4 regions of the Shewanella rhizosphaerae genome follow, and region 3 is predicted to be linked to each of the others. Evidence: predicted binding sites of a transcription regulator. Region 3 holds the regulator's gene; each other region holds the start of a gene.

Region 1 (5,411 bases), 1.8 Mb from region 3:
TAAACGGCGATCCAATATGGTGATTCTGCCATAATCCTCTTCTTTACGCAGTAATCTACCACAACTTTGGATCAGTTTACGCGAAGCATCTGGGATCGTCAGCTGCAAGAAGGGATTTCCTCCCTTTGCCTTAATGTATTCCGCGTGTGCCTGTTCCACCGGCGAGGTGGGCACGGCAAAGGGTAGTTTTGTGATGATCAGGTTCGTCAGGTAGTCGCCGGGAAGGTCGAGACCCTCAGAAAAACTGCCGGTACCGAAGATGATGCTGACCTCGCCGTTATCGCAGCGCTGCTTATGATCTTGCAGCAGCTGCTGACGGGAGGCTTCCCCTTGTATAAGCAGCGGCGACTTAATCTTGCTTCTGACCAGATCGGCCACCTTCTCCATCTGCCAGTAGGAGGCAAACAGCACTAGGGTCGCCATCTCACCGTCGATTAGGGTGAGGATCTGTTCCGCCAGCTCGTCGGTATAGCGATCGTCCGTGGGTTCGGTGCGCATCTTGGGCAGATACAGGGTGGCGTTCTGCTGGAAATCAAACGGACTGTCCATGGCCAGATAGCGACTGCCATCGTTGATGGAGAGTCCTACCTGATGGGTAAAGTGGTTGAAGTTATTCAGTGCCCTCAGTGTCGCGCTACAGAGTACCACGCCGGCGGCCTTCTCCCACAGCAGGGTTTCGAGCATATATCCCACCTCGATCGGCGAGACGTTAAACAGATAGTCGCTCTGTTTGCCCACCAGATGCTCGACCCAGCGGGCCATGGGCGCGCCTTTGGCGCTGTCTTCCTTGGCCATCATCTTCCACAGCTTCTGCAGATTCTCCAGGCGCTGTAACATGAAGCCCGTTTCACTCAGTAGCTGCTCAGATTGATGCTTAGGTAGCTCGCCATCCTTAATCGCCTCGTTGAGCAGCACCAGCATCTTGTTGAATTGCTTGAGCGCGCTGCTCGATGCCGTGGCCAGGTTTTCCGCCAGCATGGTCAAGGCCGCCGGCAGCTTGCCGTGTTCGAAGCGGATGCGCCGCTCCGGGTTATCAAATTTGGCCGCCTGGCCGTCGCAATATTGGGCGACGCTGGTGAGTAGGCTGGTGAGATCGTTGATGTGATCTAGCATGGCCTGGGCTGGGGCTATGATGTTGTTGCTCTTGAGCTGGTTCTGCAGCTTGGCGCTGGTCTTACCGACCTTTTCAAGCCAGTCGATGGCGCCCCTGAGGGTTGCCTGGGCGCTGGAGAAGTCTCTGGCCACTATCGGCAGGTGATGGGCCTCGTCAATCACATAATAGAGCTCTTCCGGATCTGGCAGAATCACCCCGCCGCCCAGTTCGAGATCGGCAAACAACAGGCTATGGTTGGCAATTAGCACATCCCAGGTGTCCACGTCTTCACGGGCCTTATGAAAGGGGCAGTGTCTGTGGCTGGCGAGCTGTCTGTGGCAGCTGTGTTTATCGCAGGCGATCTGCTGCCACAGGTGATCGGGCAGCTGCTGAGACAGTGTGTCTCGCTCGCCGTTCCAGCGTCCTTCGTGAAAGTGTTTCAGCAGGCCTTGTAAGAGCTCTACCTGGCTATGGTCGGGCTTTGTCTGCCACATGGCCATCTGAGTGCCGTCATCGCCGCCGATCAGCATCTCAAGCTTAGAGAGACAGACATAGCGCTGACGTCCCTTTACTAGGCCGAAGGTGAAATTAAGCCCTGATTGCTTGGAGAAGAAGGGTAAGTCCTTGTTGAGCAGCTGCTCCTGCAGGGCAACCGTGGCGGTGGCGATACAGACCTTCTTCTTACTCGCTAACGCCAATGGAATCGAACCTAAGATATAAGCCAGTGACTTGCCTATGCCTGTGCCTGCCTCGACCACTATGATGCGTCTATGCTTGTCATATTCACCGGCGAGTGTCTTGGAGATCTCGGCGACGATATAATTTTGTTCCCGACGCGATCTAAAGTTAGGCAGGGCGGCGGCAATCTCTTTGTAAATCGTTCGGATCTGGGTTTTAACGTCGGCAGATAACATGAAGGCTTAGTGCTGGCAAATAATGCTGTACATAATAACAGTGATTACATAGCCTAAGAAGAGTTGAAGCAAGGAATTCACGACTTATTTGTAGTCGTGTTACCTAATGTATTGAAATTAATTGGATAATAGCCAGGCTTGCATGATTTAAACATCCCGCTGGTGAGCGTAAAAGGGCGGATCTTAACCCGTCACCACCAAGGCAGCGAATTACATTATTATCTTAGTACGGCCGAAGGGCCGACTCGGGTCATTGTGCCCAATGGCGAGCGCATCTGTTTTTGTCGCACTCAGGATGAATTGAGCCTTCTCTGCGGCAACCAGGAGAGTGGGGTGCGTAGCGAAGCGCTTAACTTGACCACCTTCCAAGATGAGCCGGTCAGCGCACTCTATTTCGCCAATAATCAAAGCTTTCGTCATCTAAGCCGTATCGCCACCGATAAGGGGATCTCCCTTTATGAGTCTGAGCTCAGGGCCGAACAGCGTTATCTTATCGAGCGTTACATCGCCTTGGACGTAGAGTTTATCGGTCGCTGGCAAAACCAAGCACAAGACACGCCCACGCTCATCGCCGAGCGCGCCAGACGCAGTGAGCTAGATGTTAATCGAGAAGTTAAGCTGGCTGTGGTCTCGCTGGATTTCGAATGTGCCATGGATGGAGAGCTTTTTAGTGTCGGGCTGTACGGCCAATCGGCCAGCGGCGAGCCCTATCAACAGGTGATCATGGTGGGGGAGGCGTGTGACTCGCCGCCTGAGTATCTCGAGCTTGTGCCCAATGAGGCTGCGCTGATTAAGGCTTTGCTCGACTGGTTTAAGCTGCATGATCCCGACATCATCATAGGCTGGGCGGTTGTGACCTTCGATCTGGCGCTCTTGTATCGCAGGGCCAAGGCGCTCAATATCCCCCTTACGCTTGGCAGGCTAGGCACTCAGCTTTCTTGGCGTGTCGACAACAAATATCGCCCCGAGACCTTAATCTTGCCTGGGCGTGTGGTGCTCGATGGCATCGACTGGCTCAAGGCGGCCTTCTATCAGTTTGACAGTTTTAGTCTTGAGTCTGTCGCCAGAGAGTTACTCGGCGAGGGGAAGGCGATTCATAACGTCAGTCACCGCGCCGAGGAGATAGCGACTCTGTTTCGTGAGGATAAGGCGGCGCTGGCTCATTATAATATTACCGACTGTCGCCTGGTGTGGGAGATCTTTGCCAAAACCGATCTGCTGGCCTTTGTGATGGAGCGCTCGCGTCTAACCGGCTTGGAGCTTGGCCGGGTCGGCGCCTCGGTGGCGGCGTTTAATAATCTTTATCTGCCCCATCTGCACCGCGCCGGCTATGTGGCCCCCAGTGCGCCGGTCAGCGATGGCATAGAGAGTCCCGGCGGTTATGTGATGGATTCGAAACCCGGTCTCTATCAACATATATTGGTGCTCGATTTTAAGAGCCTTTATCCCTCGATTATCAGAACCTTCTTAATCGATCCCAAGGGGCTGGTGGAAGGATTAAAAGAAGTGGCGAATGCTGGGGCAAGGGGACTAAGAGAAGGCAATGATACCGTGCCTGGCTTTTTGGGCGCCCAGTTTAGCCGTAACTCGCCCATTCTGCCTGAGCTTATCGCCAGCCTGTCAGCCAAGCGCGAAGAAGCCAAGCGCGAAGCCAATGCCCCCCTGTCGCAGGCGATAAAGATCATCATGAACTCTCTCTACGGCGTGCTGGGGTCTCGCGGCTGCGTATTCCACGATGCTCGCCTGGCAAGCTCAATTACCCTTAGGGGTCATGAGATCATGAAGCAGACCAAGCAATGGATTGAGGCGCTAGGCTTGACCGTTATCTATGGTGATACGGACTCTACCTTCGTGCATATCTCCTCGCCCGAGCGCGTCGGTGATATCGATTCCTTTGCCAGGGAGTTAGTCGCATCGATCAACGAGAAATGGCGACTCAAGCTCAAGCAGGAGTTTCAGTTAGATTGTTACCTCGAGCTTGAATATGAGCGACATTTCGAGCAGTTCTTCATGCCGACACTGCGTGGCTCTACCGAAGGCTCCAAGAAGCGTTATGTGGGCGCCTATCGTCAGGAGGACCAAAGCCTCAAGCTGGTGTTCAAGGGGATGGAGCAGGTGAGGAGTGACTGGAGCCCCTTGGCGCGGGAGGTGCAGGCCGAGCTCTATTATCGACTGTTTGCCAAGCAGGATGTGCTCGGCTATTTAAAACAAATTGTGGATGCGCTGCAGCAGGGAGAGCTGGACGACAAGCTGATTTTTTCTAAACGCCTCAGGCGCAACATCGAAGACTATACCGCCAAGTCATCACCCCACGTGAAGGCGGCGACTCTCTGGTGTCAGCGAAGTGGGGATGACAGTCATGGCAAGCGGGGCGAAAAAATAAGCTATCTGATGACACAAAACGGCGCAGAACCTGTACAGCATCTACTCGGAAAGATCGATTATCAGTATTATCTGGATAAACAGATCGCCCCCATTTCTGATCCCATACTTTCAATTTTAAACACTAGTTTCAATAATCTTGTGGCCAAGCAAATGTCGTTAATTTAGTTGTTTTCTGGTTGTTGAGATAGTGATGAGTTGTTAACGTTTGGTGTAAAGTCTGAGTTTTCTGGAATTCTTTAGTTAACTTGGTGAAAAATAGCGCCGTTATTGTGATATTCGTCTTTGAGGGAATGCTAATCTTTTGCTAGTCTTTAGCTGAAATTGGAACGAAATAAAACAACGGAATGTCGCACAATAAGATAAAGCAAACTGAACATAACAAAAGGTTAGACTAACAGATGAAGAAGAGTGTAATAGCAACAGCGTTAGCGGCTGTCATTTTTGTCCCCGCTGCATCCGCTATCGAAATCTATAAAGACGATAAAAATGCGGTAGAAATTGGTGGTTTTATTGATGCCCGTGTTATTAACACTCAAGGTTCAACTGAAGTGGTTAACGGTGCGTCACGGATCAATTTTGGCTTCACCCGTGAGATGAGCGACGGCTGGAAGGCGTTCACTAAGCTGGAGTGGGGTGTTAACCCATTCGGTAACAGCGAAATCGTTTACAGCAGTGAGAGTAACTTCGAATCTAAGAGCGGTGACTTTCTTAACAATCGTCTAGGTTATGTCGGTATCGCCCACGATCTTTATGGTAGCCTGACCATAGGTAAGCAGTGGGGTGCTTGGTATGATGTGGTTTACAACACTAACTACGGTTTCGTATGGGACGGTAACGCTGCTGGTGTTTATACTTATAACAAGGCAGATGGTGCGGTAAACGGTGTGGGTCGTGGTGACAAGATCGTTCAGTACCGTAACAGCGTCGGCGATCTGAGCTTTGCGGTTCAGGCCCAGCTAAAGAACGATAAGTTCTATACCTGTGAATATGATCCTAACCTGTCCACCGACTGTAAAGAG
Region 2 (5,411 bases), 1.3 Mb from region 3:
TCGGTGCGCCGGCCCGCTCAATATAGTGGCTAGGCGCACTCTTAAATGCAGTCTTGCATGTCGGTTGATTAGCTAGCCTATGAGCTAGTCAACTAGTTAGCGAATGGTTAGACACATAAGCGAAATAGCCACTTATGTGTATCTGGAGTCAGTGATGAGCACTTTTTTAGCGGCTTTTGTGGTATTACTACTGTTTTTCGTTCTTATGTCTATCGGCTACCTGGTGAAGCAGAAGGCGGTTGCCGGCAGCTGCGGTGGTCTGGGTGCCCTGGGTATCGAGAAGGCCTGTGATTGTGACGATCCATGCGATAAGCGTAAGGCGAAGATGGCCGAAGAAGAGGCCCGTCGCGAGAAGCTGGCCAAAGATCGTATCATCTAGCCCACGCCTTTGAGGCGTCGCTACTAAAGGTCCCATTCGGGGCCTTTTTTGTTACCCCTGTTTTCATCACTCTTTACCTAGACTCGCCTCCACCTAGACTCGTCTCCTCCTTAGCGCCTTCCGCTTTGTATCGCCCTTAACACTCTGGATTTATTATCTTTAATCGCCTTGGTAATCAAAGCGCGAATGAGAACGATTTTCTTTGATAACTAATTGAAACTTAATGTTTATTTGTAATTGGGTGAAAATTGCTCTAGGCTTAAATATTGATTTAGATCAAATCTTACTAAGGAGATCAAATGAAGGGTCATCCGAACGTCATTCGTCAGTTAAACAAGATACTGACCTTCGAATTGACGGCCATCAACCAGTACTTCTTGCACGCACGCATGTACAAAAATTGGGGTCTGGAAGAGCTCAATGAGAAGTGCTACAAGAAGTCGATCAAAGATATGAAGCATGCCGACAAGCTGATCGAGCGGGTGCTGTTTCTCGAAGGCCTGCCTAATCTGCAACAGCTCGAGAAGCTGCGCATAGGTGAGAACCCGGAAGAGATGTTGCAATGCGACAAGACCATGCTCGAAGAGCAGTTGGTCGAGCTGCGCAGCGTGATCGCCCTGTGTGAGACGGAGCGAGACTATGTGAGCCGCGAGATCCTCGAAGACCTACTCGAAGACGAGGAGGAGTATCTGGACTGGATCGAGGCGCAGCAAGATCTGATTAAGATGACGGGCATTCAAAATTACCTGCAGTCGCAGATGGAATCTGAATAGGGAGAGAAGCATGAAAGGCAATCAGGAAGTGATCGACACCCTCAACAAGCTGCTCACCGGTGAGTTGTCGGCGATGGATCAATACTTTGTCCACGGCTTGATGTATGAAGATTGGGGGCTTAACGAGCTGCACGAGCGGATCTCTCACGAGTCTGACGATGAGCGCGAACATGCCAAGAAGCTGGTGCAGCGGATTCTGTTCCTCGAGGGCACACCAGATGTGGCCAGTCGCGAGGCGCTAAACATAGGTAAAGATCCCCAGGAGATGCTGCAGAATGATCTCAACTATGAGTATCAAGTAGCGGCCAACCTACGTGAAGCCATCGCCCTGTGTGAGGAAAAGCAGGATTACGTCTCCCGCGAGCTGTTAGAGGTCTTGCTGGAAGAGACTGAGTCTGATCACATGTACTGGCTAGAGAAGCAGCTGGGCCTCATCGACAAGATAGGTCTGCAGAACTACCTCCAGTCTAAAATGTAATAGACTGAGCCGATATAATGCATTAGCCATTCGGCGCCATGAAACAGAGATAAAGCCACCTTAGGGTGGCTTTTTGCTGCCTGTCGTCTGACAGCATAGCTGTCGTTCATCGCGAAGTGATTGAATACTGTTTAAATGTACAGTATTCTTGGCGATGGAGGTATTAAGGTGAAAAAGATTATTCATGTAGACATGGACTGCTTCTTTGCTGCGGTCGAGATGCGTGATTTTCCCGAGCTCAGGGGCAAGCCCATTGCCGTGGGCGGACGCAGCGATCGCCGCGGTGTCATCAGCACCTGTAACTACGAGGCGCGCAAGTTTGGCGTGCGCTCGGCCATGGCCTCCGCCTATGCCCTCAAGCTCTGCCCGGATCTCATCCTGGTGCCCGGCCGCATGTCTGTCTACAAGGAGGTGTCGGCGCAGATCCGTGAGGTGTTTGCCCGCTATACTGAGTTGATCGAGCCGTTGTCGCTTGATGAAGCCTATCTGGATGTCAGCGAATGCACCCAGCATCAGGGTTCGGCTACGCTGATCGCCGAGGCGATTCGCCGGGAGATCTTCGAGGTGACCGGGCTCACCGCCTCTGCCGGCATCGCGCCGGTGAAGTTTCTGGCCAAGATAGCCTCGGATCTCAATAAGCCCAACGGCCAGTATGTGATCACCCCGCAGATGATCCCCGAGTTTGTGAAGACACTGCCGCTGATTAAGATCCCCGGTGTCGGTAAGGTGACCGCCGCCAAGCTGGAAACCATGGGATTAATTACCTGCGCCGACGTGCAGGCCTGTAGCCGTCAGAGCCTGATGGAGCGCTTCGGTAAGTTTGGCGGGGTCTTGTATGACAGGGCGCAGGGGATAGACCCTCGCGGCATCTCGCCCCATAGGGAGCGTAAGTCTGTCGGTGTCGAGACCACCCTGGCCAAAGATATCTACACCTATGAGCAGTGCCAGGCGGTGATGCCCCAGCTTATTCAGGAGCTGTCCGGACGTATCAGTCGCAGCGCCAAGTCGCGTCGCATTCACAAGCAGGTGGTTAAGCTCAAGTTCGACGACTTTAAACAGACCACCATAGAGCAGCGCAGCGACGAGGTCTCGGTGAAGCTTTTTTACGACCTGCTTAAACAGGCGCTGGATCGCCGAGCGGGTAGAGGCATTCGTCTGCTGGGGGTGTCGGTCGGGCTCGAGAGTGAGGCTGTGGGGGCCGGGCTGGATGAGGAGGTGCATGGGGCGCAGATGGATCTCGGGTTTTAGCGTTAACCCTATTAACCCTATTAACCCTATTAACCTAATTTGGCTCGTAGTTTGGACGGTTATTGCGTCAAGTTAGATTTTTGAAGCTTTAACCTTCATGGCAATCTAACGCCTGCCCGGCGGGTGCAGTACATGGAGGTACCAATGTCGTGATCACATGGATGTGAAGGAACGACGTATGTGCAAGCACTCTTTTGACACGGTGAGTGAAGCGCAGCTTCGCGTTCGCGAACGAGAGGCATGGATGCCGAACTGGCATTTAAACACGGATGTTATTTGAATATGTCCCTATACGCTCCGCGGCGACGTCCTGCCGCCGAGGGTCAAAAGCCTGCTTACACCTGTATCTCTTATCTCTTCGATTTGACCTTTTTTATTTCCAATGGTTTGGCGCGAATTGGCTTTAACTCTTTGTAACAGCTCCGATGAGCTTGCTGGTTTGGGCCATCTATGAACCTGTTTTTCTCTCTCAATCATTGCGTTTTCCCTGGTGTAATAGAGCCAGATTTGCTTAAAAAACGAGCCCCTACAAGGGGTAGGGGTTTTTAGGGGAGCTATGGGGGTAGATGAATGATTCATCATCACCATCATGAATGTTACACAATCATTATAATAAATTTAAAAATTGGTAATGCGCTCCATATACTCGATTCTTACAGTCTTTGCTTATGTTTGTGGCCTGATGTACCGCGGGGGGAATAGGTGCTATGGCAATAAATATTGCAGTTAGTGCAGGACTCGGTAAGGAGGTGCGGCTGATTTCCACATCGCCAACATCCTAATAAATATAAAACGTAATAAAGGAAGGATAGGATGATGGAAAAATACATTAAACCCAATCACTTATTACGCTCCCGAGCAGCAGTAAGTCGGAGCAACATGAAGCTAAGTTGTTTGGCCATGGCGGTTTTTGGGGCTATTTCAGGTCAAGTTTTTGCAGAAGAAGCGCAGGCGCCAGAAGAAGCGAAAGAGCAGAAGGCGAGCGCGTTCGAAGTCATCGAGGTGACGGCGCAAAAACGTGTGCAACGTATGCAAGATGTCGGCATCGCGATCTCCGCGTTTAAAGCCGATGAGCTAGAAGATCTCGGTGCCTATCAGGCGTCGGCTCTGGCGGAATTTATCCCTAACATGGAGGTCGCCGTCTCAGACGATAGCGGCATCCCTATCTTCGTGATCCGCGGTGTGGGTCTGCAGGACTACAACACTAACAACACGCCTAATACGGCCGTGGTCGTCGACGACGTCTATCAGCCCTATGGCATCTATAGTGCCTTCGCTATGTTCGATACCGATAGGGTAGAGGTGCTCAAGGGGCCTCAGGGCGGTCTGTATGGACGCAACTCTACCGGCGGCGCCATCTCTTTCTCTTCCAAGCGACCAGAGCTGGAGACCACGGAAGCCAATGTGGCGGTGGATTACGGTAATTATAATTCGCTCAACATCCGCGCCGGTGCCAGCCTGCCGCTGGGCGAGGTCGCCGCGGTGCGCCTCGCCGTGCAGTCAGAGACCAGCGACGGTTACTACTACAACACCTATCTGAATCGCGATCAGGGTGGCAAAGATAAGCAGCAGGCACGCTTTACCCTGCACTATGAGCCAGCCGACTATTTCGCGGCAGATCTCAGATATACCTATGGCCGTGACACTTCAGAGGCGTCGATTCCCGAGGTCACGGGCTTGCTGGACAGCAACGCCTACTGGGAGGGACCGCTGGCGGGCTTTCCTGGGCTGCCGTCGATGAATATACCCTACAACCAGGATGGTACGCCGGCCTATTGTGACGCCGTGCTGCAAACCGGTATCCCGGATGCTAGCTGTATCAACATGAACCGCGCCAGCGCCGATGGCGACCCATACAGCGGCGCCGATGCCAGGGTGCATCCTAACGACGACACCTACCATTCAGTGTCGCTAAACATGAACTGGGATTTCTCCGATTACTCGCTGATCTCTATCACCAACTACACCCAGATGCAGTTTAAGCATCGCAACGGTGTCGGCTCGGTGGGTCTTGGCCCTGGTCAGGATCAAGAGGCCTGGGAGCAAGCCAGTCGCGATTATGGTCGCCTCAATGGTGGCGATCTCAACGAGATGTATGTCACCCAGTATGACTCTGACACCAGCTCATGGAGCCAGGAGCTGCGCTTGCTGTCCAACTATGGTGGCGACTTCAACTGGATGGTGGGTCTGGTGTATGCAGAAGATAACCTGGACGACCTGAGAAACTGCTCCTTTGCCGCCAACGTCTACGCCGACTGGAAGCAGTTCCCGGGCTGCGGCACCATGGCCTATACCCAGGATACCGAGGTGACCTCAGGCTATGCCCAGCTCACTTATGCCATCAGCGACACCCTCTCGACTACGGTGGATCTGCGTTACACCCAGGAGAAGAAGGACTATGTCGGCGACGTGTTTGTCAATGACGGCACCTGGATCTGTACGGCTAATGGCCTTAACACCACAGATCCCGATAGTCCGACCTACTGTGCCAACTTCATCGGTTGGGACCCAGTTACCGGCCGCTACGATCTGG
Region 3 (5,411 bases):
GCTATAGGCCGTCGACAGCGGGGCGTAGAAGGTCCAACCAAAGTTAGGCCCGCCACCCTCCATAAACAGCGAGCTGAGCAGGATCGCAAAGGCGAAGGGCAAGATCCAGAAGCTCCAGTTGTTCATCCGCGGTAGGGCCATGTCTGGCGCGCCTATCATCATAGGGATCAGCCAGTTGGCCAGGCCGGTAAAGGCCGGCATCACGGCGCCAAACACCATGATGAGGCCGTGAACCGTGGTCATCTGATTGAAGAAGTTGGGCTCCACCAGTTGCAGACCCGGCTGGAACAGCTCGGCGCGGATCACCATGGCCATGGCGCCGCCGGTCAAGAACATGATGAAACTGAACCAGAGATACAGGGTGCCAATATCTTTATGGTTGGTGGTAAACAGCCAACGTTTTATACCCGTCGGGTGCTCCTCATGGTGGGTCGAATGTTCGCCAATATGAGTGGCATCCATATCTGCTTCACGCGTTATTGCATTCATAATGCCTCCCTATTGACCCTGTTGATTGACGTCTGTTGCCTGAACCATGTCGCCTGTGTTGTTACCCCAGGCGTTACGCTCATAGGTGATCACCGAGGCGAGCTCCTGTGGCGTTAACTGGTTGGCGAAGGCCTGCATGGCGGTGCCAGGCTTACCGTGAAGCACTATGTTCAGATGATTTTCAACTGGCCCAGTGGCGATGGCACTGCCTTTGAGAGCCGGGAAGGCGCCGGGTAATCCCATGCCTGTGGCCTGATGACAGGCGGCGCAGTGACCGAGATATACCTGTTCACCCTTGGCCATCAGCTCATCCATGGTCAGATCGTCTAACACAGGTGCTTGAGATTCCTCGGCGGCGGAGCTTGCTGCTGCACTCGATTCGGCTGCCGGGGTAGGCATAGCTTGAACCGCTTCGGCAGCTGCATCTGCTCCTGTATCAGCCCCGCTCGATGCGCCTGCGTTTGCCTGATTGACATCGGCTGCCTGAACCGTATCGCCCGTGTCGTTACCCCAGGCATTACGTTCGAAGGTGACCACGGCGGCTATTTCTGTGGCGGTCAGTTGCTGGGCGAAGGCCTGCATCGCTGTGCCTGAGCGGCCATGTAGCACCACATCTAGGTGATCGGCGACAGGGCCCTTGATGATTGGGCTGCCTATGAGTGACGGGAATACACCAGGTAAACCGGCACCATTTGGCTGGTGGCAGGCTGCGCAGCGGGCCATATAGACCTGTTCGCCCTGGGTCATCAGCTCTTCTTTCGTCAGGGTTTTTGACAGTGCGGCCTGGGCCTCGGCGGCGGCCGCGCTGGCCTGTGCCTCCTGCTCGACAATCCAGTTGTCGAAATCGGCCTCGGAAAGTACCTGTACTACGATCGGCATGAAGCCGTGATCCTTGCCGCAAAGCTCGGCGCACTGGCCACGGTAGATGCCTGGCTTGTCGATGCGGGTCCAGGCCTCGTTGATAAAGCCCGGGTTAGCATCTTTCTTTACCGCGAAGGCCGGCACCCACCAGGAGTGGATCACATCTTCCGAGGTCATCAGGAAGCGGATTTTACGATTTACCGGCAATACCAGTGGCTTGTCGACCTCCAACAGGTAGTGTTCGCCTTTGGTCTCCTTGCCCTCTATCTGTTCTCTGGGAGTCGCCAGCAGGCTGTAGTAGCTGATGTCTTGATCAAAATAGCTGTAGTGCCATTTCCATTGGGAGCCAGTGATCTTGATGGTGAGATCGGCATTGCTGGGATCTTCCATGGCGATGAGGGTCTTGGTGGCCGGGATTGCCATGAGGATCAAGATGACAAAGGGAACGAGCGTCCAGGCGATCTCTACCTTAGTGCTCTCATGAAAGTTTGCCGCGACGGCACCCTTAGAGCGCCTATGGTTGATGATGGCGTAGATCATCACCCCAAAGACGACTAGGCCTATGGCACAACAGATATAGAGAATCGTCATATGAAGGCTAAACACCTTATTGCTGATCTCTGTGACCCCTGATGTCATGTTCAGGGGCATATCTGCTGCGAGTATGGTGGGCGTAAATAGCAACGCCAGCAAACAACACAACACTTGCTTCACTAGACTTCTCCTCTGTCAATTGCGAAGGCAACTACAAAGAAGAGCCACACAGTATGTCTCGGCTCTATGCAAACTCTTCAGTTCCCAAAAAAGCAACGATGACTTCAAAGTGCGTCGGTGGTGAATCTCTTGTTCTGCTGGTGGTGACCACGCTTGCACTTACGGCTGAATATATCAGACCAATTTCAGCTTCCGTGGGCGAGGTATTACAGGTTCATTTTCGCCGCTCAAGCCGACAACCAAATTGTGCGATATAACAAATAATCGTTGATATCTCTTACTAACTTAATGGCTGTTTAAATATTGATCAAGATCACTTTTATTTTATTTTGCTAAACAAAACAGACACAAAAACGCCCCTTGCGGGGCGTCTGTATGGAAAGGTAGGGCGCGGAATATCAGTGTAGCGAACTGAACAGACTCAAGGTCTGGCCGCTGAGATCCTCTTGGGGAAAAGGGTTGGCAGGTAAGTGACCGTTCGCATCTTCGATCACCACTCCCAGGGCGCGGGTATTCTTGGCAACTATCTGTAGGCGACGACTGTCACGGGCATCCAGGGTTTGTGCCCAGCAGATCACCGCACTGGATGTACCACTTGTGAGGGCTTTTTCCATCGCCCACAGGGTTTCGACCTCATCCTTGGTGTGTACCAAGAGGATGCGATCCATACGCACACCGCCATCGGCCAGCATCTGTTTGTAGCCTATGTTAGGTGGGCTGATCAACACCACCCATTGTCCCTGCTGACTGAGTCTGGCTAGCTCCGGGGTGAGGGCCTGCAGCTCCTGCTTGCCCAGGGTCGAACTTGCCGTGGTAGAGATAGTGTTGCCATCGCTGCGCTTTAGTGAGCTGTCGAGATCGACCCACAGCCCTGGATGGCGTGGCGCCATGCCCATTAGGTTGTTCATTGCCAGTCTCCATTTCGAATAACGCCGACGGCCAGGCCTTCGATGCTCAGGCTCTGGGTGGTAAGGTCCACCACGATAGGGGAATACTCTTCATTCTCGGCATGCAGATAGACGGTGCTGCCACGCTTCTCGAAGCGTTTTACCGTTACATCATCTTCCACGCGGGCCACGACTATCTGGCCGTTTCTTGCCTGTTCGACCTTATGTACCGCCAGCAGATCGCCCTCGAGAATACCTATATCTTTCATACTGTCACCTCTGACTCGTAGCAAGAAGTCGGCGCTGGGGCGGAACATGCTAGGGTCAACCTGATAGTGTTGTTCCACATGCTCCTGGGCCAGGATGGGCTCACCGGCGGCTACCTGACCTATGAGGGGCAGGCCGAGATCTTCTGGCTCTTCTTCCTGGGTCAGCTTGATGCCACGCGAGGTGCCGGGCATGATTTCGATGCAGCCTTTCTTGGCCAGGGCCTTGAGGTGTTCCTCGGCGGCATTGGCGCTCTTAAAGCCTAGTCGACGCGCAATCTCGGCACGGGTAGGCGGCATGCCCGTGTCGGCAATATTGCGTTTTATCAGATCTAAAATCTCGGCTTGTCTCGGGGTTAAGGGTCTCATGATTAATCCTGTCTTTCCATACAGTACCTGTCAGTATATACAGTATTTTATACAGTGCAAGTATTAACCAGATTTTCTCCCAATCCCATCAAGCGATTAGCGCCTAAAGTGTGATTTATTAGCCAAGTTGCGCCTGTTCAAGGGAGAGCAGCAGATGATGGTAATCGTCGATGGCCGGGAAGTCGGTAAACTGCTTGTGAGGCTTCTGGCTGTCGGGATTCTTGATCCCCAGCTGGTAGCCGACGCCAGCCTTCTTGGCTGCCTGTAGTATGGGCTCGCTGTCGTCGATAAACAGGCAGCGGCTGGGATCCAAGGAATACTGATTAAACAGGTGACGCCAAAATTGCGGGTGTTCCTTGGGATAGCCGGTGGCGTGACTCGAGAGCATCTCATCGAGCCCGTTAGCCAGATCTGTATGCTCGAGTTTCAGCGCCAGGCTGTGGGGATGGGCGTTGGTGACCAAGATGCGCCGCTTGCTGTGTCTGGCCAGAGCGGTGAGAAAGGGCATGCTGTCCTGACGCAGCTGGATCCTGTCCACCAAAGTGTGGTGCAAAGCCAGGATGTCTAAACCCAGCTCCTGTTGCCAATATTCCAGGCAATACCACTCCAGGGTGCCGAACACCTTGGCGTAGGCATCCTCCACCAGTTGTTGGGCGTCGGCCTTAGGGATCTGCCTTTGTTCACACAAGGCCTGAGGCACCAGGCTAAGCCAGAAATGGTTGTCGAAATGCAGATCCAACAGGGTGCCGTCCATATCCAGTAGCACGGTATCTATCTTATTCCAGGGAAACATAAAGCGAGTAAAAAAATTCCTTGGTTTGAGTTGTGGATTAGGCCCATCATAGTAAGATTGAGTGGTTAAGCAAACGCCATTTTTATCAGGAAGATTCATGCCGGACAAAAAGCCGCAGATCCTACATGCCGAAGTTGTTGCCCAGAGCCGTCTGTTTCAGATAGAGCAGGTGCATTTAAAATTTTCGAACCAGGTTGAGCGCCAGTATGAGCGCATGAAGGGCAACGCCCGTGGCGCCGTGATGGTGGTGCCTGTGCATGGCGAGGAGCTATTGCTGGGACGCGAATATGCGGCGGGCACCCACAGCTATGAGCTGGGTTTCCCCAAGGGCCTGGTGGATCCCGGTGAGACCCATGCCGAGGCGGCCAACCGTGAGCTGCAGGAAGAGATAGGTTTTGGTGCGCGTAAGTTGACCCATCTGATGGAGTTGAGCCTGGCCCCCGGCTACTTTGCCAGCAAGATGCAGATCTTCGTCGCCGAAGATCTGTATGAGAGTCGATTGCAGGGTGACGAGCCCGAACCTATAGAGGTGGTGCGCTGGCCATTGAGCCAGTGGTCTGAGCTGTTATTAGAAGATGATTTTTCCGAATCTCGAAGCGTTAGCGCCTTGTTTTTGGCACAGAAACATCTAAAACTAAAGTAGTTAATCCGAATTATCATATTAGGCATTGCCAGATGTAGGCTGTTGGAGTTGTGATGAAGCCAGAAGAGTATGTTGAGCAGGCGATTTCGATTGCCATCGAGGCGGGTGAGGCCATCAAAGGGATCTACCTCGAGGGCAGTTTTGACAAAGAGGTGAAATCCGACAATACCCCGGTAACCTCTGCCGATATCGCGGCCCATGAGATCATCTCTTCTCAGCTAAGCAGCCTTACCCCTGAGATCCCTGTCCTCTCAGAAGAAGCGGCCGATATTCCTTTCTCCGAGCGCGCCGATTGGCAGCGTTACTGGTTGGTAGATCCTCTCGATGGCACGGGTGAGTTTATCGCCGGTAGCGGCGACTTCTCGGTGATCATCGCCCTGGTCGAGCAC
Region 4 (5,411 bases), 530 kb from region 3:
TGCAGATAGGCTTAGACATGAGTCAGGCCGCCAAGTACAGCACTAAGATGGCCGGTGCCCTCAATGACGCCGAAACCTTGGTCCCCCAGAGCCCTCGACTGGCGCTGGTCAAGGCGATCGCCGCCTATTCCAGCCCTAAAGACCATGGCGGCAGCATGAAAGATGCCATCGCTTTTAGCTCAAAAGCCATTGATCTGTATCGAGAACCTTGCGATAACATCTGTTGGGGAGAGGCAGAGGCCTACACCTGGCGCGGCTTAGCCAAGCAGAATCTCGGAGACAAGGCGGGAGCCATTGCCGATTGGCAGGCAGCCCTGCAGGTACAGGCCGATTACGCCTGGGCAAGTTTCCTGCTAAAACAGAACCACTAAGGTAATCGGCTCAATATCGGTTGCCACTAAGCCAGATGGCTAAGCGTTAGAGCACTCATAGCGCAACATCATGGACTTAGTGGCACCTAGGATAAAGATGATGGACAAATACCCTATGCCACACACCCTAGATATCGAGCGGGCGACCGAAGATAAGCTCGCCTGGGTCTATCTGATCAACCTGGGCTTCTATTTCATCCCGCTGTTCTTGCAGACTATGCCCACCTGGCACATAGTTCTGAGTCTGGTCGTGCTGGTGCCCTTTATCTACTGCTATTTTTGGGCCCACCGCAGCCCGAGTAAAACCGCCTACCAGCCTATCTTGCTGATCATCGCCCTGGCGTGTCTGATCACGCCGGTTAATATCGGCTCGCTGTCCCTGTTTACCTTTGCGGGTTTCTTTATCGGCTTTAACTACTCCCTTCCCAAGGCCTTCGCCAGCCTTATCGGCTTAGCCGTCATCCTGACGCTGCTCAGTCTAACCCTAGGTATTCACTACTACTTTGCGGTTTATGGCGTCGCCCTGATCACCGGCGTGGGTTTCTTTGGCGTGGCCGAGCGTAAGCGGGTCGAAGCCAAACGCGCCCAGCGGCAGAGTCAGCAGGAGATACGCCAGCTCGCCACCATGTTAGAGCGCGAACGTATCGCCCGGGATCTGCACGACATCATGGGGCACTCGCTCTCTTCTATCTCACTCAAGGCAGAGCTGGCGCGCAAGCTACTGGCCAAGGGGCAAGCCGACCAGGCCAGCGCCGAGCTGGCAGAACTGGAAACCATCGCCCGCGACAGCCTCAGCCAGATCCGCCAAACGGTCTCAGGCTACAAACACAAAGGGTTAGACGCCGCCCTGACGCACCTGTGCCAGATGCTGAGAGACAAGGGCATGGCCGTCACCCTCTCTGGTGAGCTGCCATCACAGCCACAGGAAGTTGAGACTCAGTTGATCCTCAGCCTGACGGAGCTGTGCAACAATGTTGTGCGCCATAGCCAAGGCGATAGCTGTAATATCGACTTGTCGGCAACACCTCAGGGGCTGCGGATCTCGGTCACCGACAATGGTAAGCTGAGGCAGCTCAGCGAAGGCAATGGCCTCACCGGCATACGCGAGCGACTGCGGCCCTTAGGTGGTACACTCAGTATTGAGCTCGAGCCAAACCCGCAATTTATCATCGAGTTACCAAATCAGGGATAGAGACAGGATGAAGATATTACTCGCCGAAGATCAAGCCATGGTCAGGGGGGCACTGGCTGCGCTGCTCACCCTCGAAGGCGACTTTGAGGTGATACAGGCCTGTGACGGCGACCAGGCCCTGAGCCTGCTCAAACAGCAGGAGTTCGACCTGCTACTAACTGACATAGAGATGCCAGGCCTCAGTGGCCTAGAATTGGCTCAATGGTGTCAACATCAAGTGGCGCCGACTAAGGTCATTATCCTGACCACCTTCGGCCGTGCAGGCTATATTAAGCGTGCCATCGAGGCGGGTGTGGGCGGTTTCTTACTTAAGGACGCGCCCTCCGAGACACTAATCCAGGCAATTAACGCCGTCAGCCGTGGCAAGCGCATCATAGATCCCGAACTGGCCATCATGGCCGTCGGCGAACAAGACCCCCTCAACGATAAGGAACGCCGGGCGCTCAGGCTCGCCAGCGAGGGACGCTCCAGCGCGGAGATCGCCGCCACGCTGTTCATCGCCGAAGGCACTGTGCGTAACTATCTCTCCGAGGCCATCGCCAAACTCAATGCCAGCAATCGCATCGACGCCGCTCGCATCGCCAAGCAAAAGGGCTGGCTGTAACCTCAGACTATGACCTCAGACTATGACCTCAGGCTTTAACCCCAGGCTTTAACCTGTCATGGCTAACACGAGATTGCGTTCATGCCGAACTCTGATAGTATATGTATATATTTACAGTAATAGACTCAGGTTCTGGTTAAATAGAACGCTAAATCAAATGGGTACAAAGCGTGGATAGACTCGATCTCATGGCTGTGACAGAGTTAAAGGGCGTTGCCGCCAAGATGGCGCAGCGGCTGGAGAAACTCGGCATCAATACAGTTCAGGATCTGCTGTTTCACCTGCCGCTACGCTACGAAGACCGCACCCAAATCTATCCCATCGCCGCCCTCTATCCCGGTAGCTACGGCACCATAGAGGGGATCATACAATCGACCCAGATCGTCCAGGGCCGCAAGCGTATGCTCACCTGCACGGTGCGTGACGACTCGGGCACCATAACCCTGCGCTTCTTCAACTTCTCCGCCGCCATGCGTAACGGCCTCGAAGAGGGCGAGCGCATTCGCGCCTATGGCGAGGTGCGTCGGGGCAAGCTTCACCGGGAGATCATCCACCCGGAATACAAGATGCTCCACGGTGAGAGCGACTTTAGCCTCAGCGATACCCTGACCCCCATCTACCCGACCACAGAGGGACTCAAGCAGGCCAGCTGGATCCGTTTGACGGATCAGGCCCTGGCCCTGCTGGCCCATGGCGCCCTGACCGAATTATTGCCGCCTCAACTGAGGCCCAATCAGCTCTCATTGGTTGACGCGCTGCAGCTGCTGCACAGACCCCCAAGTGAGGTCAGCCCCTTTGCCCTGGAGCAGGGCACGCATCCGGCGCAGCAGAGGCTGATCCAGGAGGAGCTGCTGGCCCACAACCTGAGCATGTTACAGCTCAGGGCACGCAGCAATCATGATAAGGCCATCGCGATGCAGCCTACGGGGCAGCTACTCAACCCCTTCCTGGCCTCTTTACCCTTCAAGCCCACCGGCGCCCAGCAGCGGGTGGTTGCCGATATCACCCAAGATCTCGACAAGGCGCATCCCATGATGCGTCTGGTGCAGGGCGATGTGGGCTCGGGCAAGACCCTAGTGGCGGCGCTGGCCGCGCTACAGGCAATCGAGAGCGGCTATCAGGTCGCCATGATGGCACCGACGGAACTGCTCGCCGAGCAACACGCCAACAACTTCGCCGCCTGGTTTGAGCCCCTCGGACTAACGGTTGGCTGGCTGGCGGGTAAGCTCAAGGGCAAGGCGCGGGCGCAGTCGCTGCAGCAGATTAAGAGCGGCGAGGCCCATATCGTCATCGGCACCCACGCCATCTTTCAGGAGCAGGTCGAGTTCAACCGTCTGGCGCTGATCATCATAGATGAGCAGCACAGGTTCGGGGTGCATCAACGCTTGGGGCTGAGAGAGAAAGGAATTAGCCAGGGCTTTCACCCACATCAGCTGATCATGACGGCAACCCCTATCCCCCGCACTCTGGCGATGACCGCCTATGCGGATCTCGATACCTCCATCATCGACGAGCTGCCGCCGGGGCGCACGCCGGTGACCACGGTCGCCATCTCAGACAATCGCCGCGGTGAGGTGATCGATCGCGTACGCCGGGCCGCGCTGCAAGATGGGCGTCAGGCCTACTGGGTCTGTACCCTGATCGAAGAATCCGAGGTGCTGGAATGTCAAGCCGCCGAAGACACGGCCGAAGAGCTTAAGCAGCTGCTGCCCGAGCTGTCCATCGGCCTGGTACATGGCCGCATGAAACCCGCCGAGAAACAGGCGATCATGGACGCCTTCAAGGCCGGCAGCATACAGCTACTGGTGGCTACCACAGTGATCGAGGTAGGGGTCGATGTGCCCAACGCCAGCCTGATGATCATCGAAAACCCCGAGCGCCTGGGTCTGGCCCAACTACATCAATTGCGGGGCCGTGTCGGCCGTGGCGCCGTGGCCAGCCACTGTGTGCTTCTCTACAAGGCACCACTTTCCCACACCGCCACCCAGCGCCTAGGAGTGCTCAGGGACAGCAATGACGGCTTCGTGATCGCCCAGAAAGATCTGGAGATCCGCGGGCCTGGCGAGGTCTTAGGCACCAAGCAGACAGGTATCGCCGACATGAAGATAGCGGACTTAGTGCGGGATCAGGCCCTCATCCCCCACATACAGAAACTGGCCCAACATGTGATGCAAGAGGTGCCGGAAAATGTTGACGCCATAGTGCTGCGTTGGTTAGGCGAGCGCCAGCAATACGTCCAGGCCTAACTCAGCTAACAATTAAATATTTTTTATTTCACTGGCCGCCCCTAGACAAGCCCGGTGAATTTTGCAGAATGGAAAGAGGCCTCTGTGGTCACAGGGCTTATTCCAGCCACAATTCAAGGAAATCTCATGCAAGTCAGTCAAGAAGATAGAATTGCCCCACAGACAGCGCGCAGCGGGATCAATGCGCTCAGCATTGCCGTGGTGATCATACTAGTGTTGCTCGCCGCCGGCGCCTACTATTTCCTGGGCAGTGACGAACCCGCGCCCGAGCCTGAATTGCCAGCCCCTATCACCCTGCCTGAGCCAGAGCCGGAGCAGCCCCTGCCAACCGATGCGGCCCTGCCTGAACCAGAAAACCTGGCGCCCGAGCCTGAAGCCCAGGTAGAAGAAGCGCCTGCCGAGGCCGTCGAGACCCTGCCGACACTGGCCGCAAGCGATCAATATGTTCATGACAAGACGGTCGAAGTGGCCAATGGCATGAAGATTGACCCGCTACTGGTCGAAAAAGATATCGTCAGACACTTCGTGGTGTTCGTCGACAACCTGGCCCAGGGCGAGCTGGCCCGCAAGGTGAGCCCACTCAAGGCGCCCAACAGCAAGTTTACCGTCTCCGAGGTGACCAACAAAACCTACCTCAATCCCGACAGCTACCATAGGTATGATCTCTATGCGAACTTCGTCGATAACCTGGACGAGAAGCAGCTGCTTAGCACCTATAACAAGGTGAAGCCTCTGCTGGGTGAGGCCTTTGCCGAGCTGGGTTATCCCGACATGAATTTCGATGACCGTATGGTAGAGGCGATCGACGTCATGCTATCCGCTCCCGTCATCGACGCGCCGATTGAGCTGGACAGCGTCAGCGTGAACTATAAGTTTGTCGACCCTCAGCTCGAGAGCCTGCCCAACGCCCAGAAGCTGATGATCCGCATGGGGCCGGAAAACAGCAAGAAGGTCAAGGCCGCCCTGCGTAAGCTCAAGAAGCAGCTCAAACAGTCATA

The links. The regulator LexA, encoded in region 3, represses DNA repair genes until DNA is damaged. The targets are predictions, from matches to a motif close to TACTGTATNNNNATACAGTA.
Region 1: dinG (ATP-dependent DNA helicase DinG) is a predicted target of LexA. The motif match lies at 2,031-2,050, and genes of this name have one in related genera.
Region 2: dinB (DNA polymerase IV) is a predicted target of LexA. The motif match lies at 1,756-1,775, and genes of this name have one in related genera.
Region 4: recG (ATP-dependent DNA helicase RecG) is a predicted target of LexA. The motif match lies at 2,267-2,286, and genes of this name have one in related genera.

What each region holds. Positions count from the first base shown of each region.
Region 1 is NZ_CP080420.1:2,920,668-2,926,078, reverse strand. Features, by position in the region: gene dinG (ATP-dependent DNA helicase DinG) at 1-2,007, opposite strand, end outside; gene K0I63_RS12855 (DNA polymerase II) at 2,170-4,557, shown strand; gene K0I63_RS12850 (porin) at 4,791-5,411, shown strand, end outside.
Region 2 is NZ_CP080420.1:3,417,231-3,422,641, reverse strand. Features, by position in the region: gene nqrM ((Na+)-NQR maturation NqrM) at 155-379, shown strand; gene bfr (bacterioferritin) at 679-1,152, shown strand; gene bfr (bacterioferritin) at 1,163-1,630, shown strand; gene dinB (DNA polymerase IV) at 1,799-2,878, shown strand; gene K0I63_RS14850 (TonB-dependent receptor) at 3,758-5,411, shown strand, end outside.
Region 3 is NZ_CP080420.1:134,743-140,153, forward strand. Features, by position in the region: gene ctaD (cytochrome c oxidase subunit I) at 1-489, opposite strand, end outside; gene coxB (cytochrome c oxidase subunit II) at 499-2,064, opposite strand; gene K0I63_RS00635 (cell division inhibitor SulA) at 2,463-2,972, opposite strand; gene lexA (transcriptional repressor LexA) at 2,969-3,586, opposite strand; gene yrfG (GMP/IMP nucleotidase) at 3,705-4,379, opposite strand; gene nudE (ADP compounds hydrolase NudE) at 4,477-5,022, shown strand; gene cysQ (3'(2'),5'-bisphosphate nucleotidase CysQ) at 5,076-5,411, shown strand, end outside.
Region 4 is NZ_CP080420.1:4,186,602-4,192,012, forward strand. Features, by position in the region: gene K0I63_RS18115 (tetratricopeptide repeat protein) at 1-371, shown strand, start outside; gene K0I63_RS18120 (sensor histidine kinase) at 472-1,563, shown strand; gene K0I63_RS18125 (response regulator transcription factor) at 1,571-2,167, shown strand; gene recG (ATP-dependent DNA helicase RecG) at 2,338-4,413, shown strand; gene K0I63_RS18135 (DUF3014 domain-containing protein) at 4,540-5,411, shown strand, end outside.